One region of the Duganella kummerowiae genome, then DNA from elsewhere that is predicted to be linked to it. Evidence: predicted binding sites of a transcription regulator. Region 1 holds the regulator's gene; the other holds the start of a gene.
What was found. Region 1 encodes sigma-54, which starts transcription at its own class of promoters, with help from an activator protein. Its sites were predicted from a motif close to TGGCANGNAANCTGCTTT; they were not measured.
Positions count from the first base shown of each region.

Region 2: the regulator sigma-54 is predicted to act here: its motif matches at 1,244-1,261, upstream of ACLB1G_RS01450 (ammonium transporter).

Region 1 covers NZ_JBKFEH010000008.1:288,553-291,628, reverse strand. The annotation lists gene lptB (LPS export ABC transporter ATP-binding protein) at 1-645, shown strand, start outside; gene ACLB1G_RS09095 (RNA polymerase factor sigma-54) at 650-2,131, shown strand; gene hpf (ribosome hibernation-promoting factor, HPF/YfiA family) at 2,208-2,564, shown strand; gene ACLB1G_RS09085 (alginate lyase family protein) at 2,653-3,076, shown strand, end outside.
Region 2 covers NZ_JBKFEH010000002.1:135,333-138,408, forward strand. The annotation lists gene ACLB1G_RS01450 (ammonium transporter) at 1-1,197, opposite strand, end outside; gene ACLB1G_RS01455 (zinc-dependent metalloprotease) at 1,371-3,076, opposite strand, start outside.

The DNA.
Region 1 (3,076 bases):
GTGGGCCTGCTGGGCCCCAACGGCGCCGGCAAGACCACCTCGTTCTACATGATCGTCGGCCTGGTGCCGTCCGATGCGGGCAGCATCGATATCAGCGGGACCGACATCTCGCGCCTGCCCATCCACCGCCGCGCGGCGCTGGGACTGTCCTACCTGCCGCAGGAGGCGTCCGTGTTCCGCAAACTGACGGTGGAAGAAAACATCCGCGCCGTGCTCGAAATCCAGCGAGTCAACGGCAAGCCTTTATCCAAGGCGGAAATTGATGAACGGCTCAATACCCTGCTAGCCGATTTGCAAATCGAGAAGCTGCGTGACAACGCCGCGCTGTCCCTGTCGGGCGGCGAGCGGCGCCGCGTGGAGATCGCGCGGGCCCTGGCCACCAACCCGCGCTTCGTGCTGCTCGATGAACCTTTCGCCGGGGTCGACCCGATTGCCGTGATTGAGATCCAGCGCATCGTGCGCTTCCTCAAGGAGCGCGGCATCGGCGTCCTCATTACCGATCACAATGTGCGCGAGACGCTGGGCATTTGCGACCGCGCATACATCATCAACCAGGGCACGGTACTGGCATCAGGCCGGCCAGACGACATCATCGCCAATGAGTCGGTGCGTCGCGTGTATCTGGGTGAACATTTCCGTATGTAGATCCATGAAACAGTCTTTGCAACTGCGTACCTCGCAACATCTCGCGCTGACGCCGCAGCTGCAGCAGTCCATACGCCTGCTGCAATTGTCGACGCTGGAATTGCACCAGGAACTGGAACAGCTGCTGACCGAAAATCCCTTGCTGGAAAGGCTGGACGACCCGCTGGACCACTCCGTGCGCCTGCTGTCCGATGGCGCCATCAGCCAGCCGGCCGGCGCCGCCGAGGCCGGCGCCGATCCCGTGCACACGCCCGACAATGCTGCGCCGGCCGGCGAAGGCGAGGCCTATGACGGCCCGGCCGCCGACACCGACAGCACCACCCCCGAGGCCGACATGGACTGGGGCGACGCCGGCCGTAGCAAGAACAACGACGACGAGGATTCCCGCCCGCAACTGGAAGCGGGCCACTGCACCCTGCGCGAGCACCTGATGGAGCAGATGCGGGTGACGGTGCTGGAAATGCGCGACCGCGCGCTGGTGGAAATCATCATCGATGCGCTGGACGAGAACGGCTACCTGGAAGAGCCGCTGGAGGACATCCACGCGCGCCTGCCGGAAGAATTGGAGATCGAGCTCGATGAGCTGCGCACGGCCCTCACGCTGCTGCAAAGCTTCGACCCGGTGGGCGTGGGCGCCCGTAACGCGTCCGAGTGCCTGGCGCTGCAGATACGCCGCATGCCCGGCGTGCCCCTGGTGACGCGGCGCATGGCGCTGACCATCGTCGAACAGCATCTGGCCTGGTTTGCCCAGCGCGATTTCAACAAGCTGAAAAAAGCCCTCAACTGCGACGAGGAAGACTTGCGCGAGGCGCAGGCCGTGATCCGCCAGTGTAATCCGCATCCGGGCGCCGCCTTCGCGTCCGACGTGTCCGACTACGTGGTGCCGGACGTGATCGTCAAGAAGGGCCGCAACGGCTGGCAGGTCAGCCTGAACAACGACGTCATGCCGCGCTTGCGCGTGAACGCCATGTACGCCAACCTGCTCAAGCAGGGCAAGGGCGAGGGCGCCATGGGTGCTCAGCTGCAGGAAGCCAAGTGGCTGATCAAGAACATGCGCCAGCGCTTCGACACCATCCTGCGCGTGGCGCAGGCGATAGTGGAACGGCAAAAGAATTTTTTCTCGCACGGCGCCGTCGCCATGAGACCCCTTGTGCTTCGCGAAATTGCTGATACACTGGGTTTACACGAGAGTACTATTTCTCGGGTAACAACTCAGAAATACATGCTGACCCCGCATGGCATGTTTGAGTTGAAATATTTCTTCGGCAGCCACGTCGCCACCGAAGCGGGGGGCGAAGCCTCATCGACGGCGATACGGGCGCTCATCGTGCAACTGACAGGAGCAGAAGACCCTAAAAATCCTTTATCCGACAGTAAGATTGCGGACATGCTGGGAGAACAGGGCATGGTGATCGCGCGACGTACTGTTGCCAAGTATCGCGAAGCCTTGAAAATCCCTCCAGTCAGCCTCCGCAAGTCTTTGTAGTGCATTGGCCACTGCGCGCCCGGCGGCAATGGGCGCCCGCACTGGCCGTAAGGCGACATCATCTTTAGGAGTGTGTATGAATCTCACCATCAGTGGTCATCATCTCGAAGTGACTTCGGCTATCCGTGAATACGTGCAGAACAAGCTGGAGCGCGTCACCCGCCACTTTGATCAAGTGATCGATATCGCCGTGATCCTCACGGTCGATAACCTTAAAGAGAAAGAGAAACGTCAAAAGGCTGAAATCAACCTGCGTATGTCCGGCAAGACCGTGTACGTGGAAAGCCTGTCGCAAGACCTGTACGCCGCCATCGATACGCTGATCGACAAGCTCGACCGGCAAGTCATGAAATACAAGGACAAAGTCCAGCAGCATGGCCACGACGCCATCAAACACCTGCCCGACAGCTACGAACCCACCGCCGCCGTCTAGACCCCACGCCGGCTCCACAACGAAGGGCGCGCTTGGCGCCCTTTTTTGCCTGTGTTAAGGTAAACGTTTTCCTTCTGCGAGTGGCTGCATGAAACTTGATAAATTATTTATATCGTTGCTGCTCAGCGCCGCCGTGTCCGTCTCCGCCGCCGCACCTGCCTGCAAGCCGGCGCCGCCGGCCGTGATCGACATCGACGCCAACGGCTACTACACCGACAGCCATCACTCCGTGATCGACCCGGTACTGCGCGCCCGCAACATCGCCAACACCAAACCCATCGAGGATTTCCTCGGCGAAGTGTCGAGCGCGGCCAGCCGCTACCAGGCCGACCCGCAGGGCCAGGCCGCCGACGGCGCCTGCGCGCTGGCATGGCTGTCGGCCTGGGCCGGGCAGGGCGCCATGCTGGGCAAGCTGAGCACGGAGCAGTCCTGGTACCAGCGCAAATGGACCCTGTCCGGCCTCTCGCTCAGCTATGCGCGCGTCAAGCCGGCCGCCAGCGAGCAGCAGCGCC
Region 2 (3,076 bases), on a different contig from region 1:
GTTGGACTCCCGCTCGGGGGTCGAGGTGATCCGGTGGATGGACAGGTCGGCGCCCTGGAATTCCTCTTCGGCGTCCAGGCGCAGGCCCAGTGTGGCTTTCAGCAGGCCATACACGGCAAAACCGCCCGCCACCGCAATCGACACGCCCAGTCCCGTGCCCACCAGCTGCGACAGCAACGAAACGCCGCCCACACCGCCCAGCTCGCGCAGGCCGAAAATGCCGGCCGCGATGCCGCCCCAGGCGCCGCACAGGCCGTGCAGCGGCCACACGCCCAGCACGTCGTCGATCTTCCATTTGTTTTGCGCCAGGGTGAACATCCAGACAAAGATGGCGCCAGCCAGGGCGCCGGTGATCAGGGCGCCCAGCGGATGCATCAAGTCCGAACCCGCACACACCGCCACCAGGCCGGCCAAGGGGCCGTTGTAGGCGAAGCCGGGATCGTTCTTGCCCAGCGCCAGCGCCACCAGGGTGCCGCCCACCATGGCCATCAGGGAGTTGACGGCCACCAGGCCGTTCATCTTGTCCAGCGCCTGCGCGCTCATCACGTTGAAGCCGAACCAGCCCACGGTCAGTATCCAGGCGCCCAGCGCCAGGAAGGGGATGGACGACGGCGGATGGGCGGCAATGGCGCCATTCTTCATGTAGCGGCCGCGGCGCGCGCCCAGCAGCAGCACGGCCGCCAGGGCGATCCAGCCGCCCACGGCGTGCACCACCACCGAGCCGGCGAAGTCGTGGAATTCGGCGCCGAAGCTGCGCTGCAGCCATTCCTGCACGCCGAAGCGGTGGTTCCAGGCGATGCCTTCAAAAAAGGGATAGACCAGGCCGACCAGCAGGGCCGTGGCCACGGTCTGGGGATGGAACTTGGCGCGCTCGGCGATGCCGCCCGAGATGATGGCCGGAATGGCGGCGGCAAAGGTCAGCAGGAAGAAGAACTTGACCAGTTCATAGCCGTTGCGCGCGGCCAGCACGTCGGCCGAGGCAAAGAAACTGATGCCGTAGGCGATGCTGTAGCCCACGAAGAAATAGGCGATGGTGGACACGCCGAAGTCCACCAGGATCTTCACCAGGGCGTTGACCTGGTTCTTCTTGCGTACCGTGCCCAGCTCCAGGAATGCGAAGCCTGCGTGCATGGCCAAAATCATGATGGCGCCCAGCAATATGAACAAGGCATCGGCGCCGTCTTGGTGACTACCCATCAAAAACTCCCCAAAATAATGCAAACCAAAATAAAGAACGAACATATAAGCAATATTCGTTCCAATTTGGTGCAAAATTCCAAGTACATGATTTTGCTGGGTTTTCGTCGCATCACACAATTGCACCGCGAACGGGCGCGCACCAACATGATGCTGCTTTTTGGTGCACTCGCCTAGATCGGTGCGCCCGGCGGAACGGGGGGCAGCGGCCGCAGCTTGACGCTGCGCGGGTCGGCCAGGTAGGCGGCGATGGTGTCGGCGGCCTGCCTGCGGCTGTCGGCAGTCACGCCCTTGCCTGGATACGCGCGCAGCCACTGTGACAGCTCGCGCACCGACTGGCGCACCTCGGCCGCCACCGCCGGATGCAGCTTGCCGCCGTCCAGCAGGTTCAGCAGGGCGTCCGACACCACCCAGTTGGCGGCCAGCTGCACCGCCTCGCCGCCCGCCACCGAGGCCGGCACGGCGTCGCGTTTCCAGGTTTTTTGCAGCAGCTGGCCCAGCACTTCCTGCACGCCGGGCAGCTGGGCGTCGCGCGCATGCTGCCAGGAGAGGCGGTTGATACGGGCCGGGTCCAGCAGGAAGCCGGCCGTCTGGGCCGCGCCCGCCTCCGTGATGGACAGGGCGTCGGCCACGCTGCCCATGCGGTTCGCAAAATTCTCCCGGCCCCGTTCATAGCCCATGGCCTGCGGCGTCAGCAGGTCCAGCACGGCGGACGGCAGCGCCAGGTACTCGGCGCGCAGGCTGTCGGTCAGGCGCGCCAGGGCGGCGCGCTGGGTGGCGGCCGGGGTGGCGCGCACCCCGGCCCGCGCGATGCCCGCCTTGACGTCGCCGGCGCTGCCGTATTCGAAATCGCCGCCGCCCAGCAAGCGCGCCACCGCCTCGCCCTGGTAGCGCTGCAGCAGGTAGACCGGCACCAGGCGCGCCTCCAGCTCGCCCAGCTGGCGCGCATCGGGCAGCACGGCGGCGCCGAAAGTGGCCAGGGCGCGCTGGCGCACGGCGCCCAGCTGGTCCCAGGTCTTGAGGCTGTCCGGACCGAAATCCCACAGCAGGCCGTCGGGATGGCTGGCGCCGGGCGAGCGCGCATCCGGGTCGCTGGCGTACACCAGCCCGGCCGCATGGGCCTCGGCGCGCAATCTGGCCAGCGCCGATTGTTCCTGCTGGCCGCTGCCGTACTGGCCATAGATGTACTTGACAATGTAGTCGTCCCAGGCGCCCACGCCCACACCGTAGGCGTCGGACAGGTCGATCTCGCCCTGTGCGTCCAGCTTGAGCACCGGATGCGGATAATCCATCACCGAGCCATTGCCGGCACGGCTGGCCGCGAAGTTGTGGGCAAAGCCCAGCGTGTGGCCGACCTCGTGGGCGGACAACTGGCGCAGGCGGGCGATGGCCATCTGCTCGGCCAGCTTCTCCTTGCCGCTGGCGGCGCCCTTGCCATAGGGCGCCAGCAGCGCCTCGGCGATCATGATGTCCTGTCTCACGCGCTGCGAGCCCAGGGTGACGGCGCCGCGTATGATCTCGCCGGTGCGCGGATCGGCCAGGGCATTCCCGTACGACCAGCCGCGCGTGGCGCGGTGCGCCCAGGTGATGATGTTGTAGCGGATGTCCATGGGGTCGGCGCCCTCGGGCAGCAGCTCGACCCGGTAGGCATCCCTGAAACCGGCCTTCTCGAAGGCCGTGGCCCACCAGCGCGCGCCCTCCAGCAGTGCGCTGCGCACCGGTTCGGGCGCACCGCGGTCCACGTAGTAGACGATGGGCTGCTTCACGGTGCTGGACGCGGCACCGGGATCGGTCTTCTGCAGCCGGTGGCGCACCTGCCAGCGCACGTCGATGGCGCCGGCCAGCGGGGTGGCGAAGTCGTAATAGCCGGTGTCCAAGC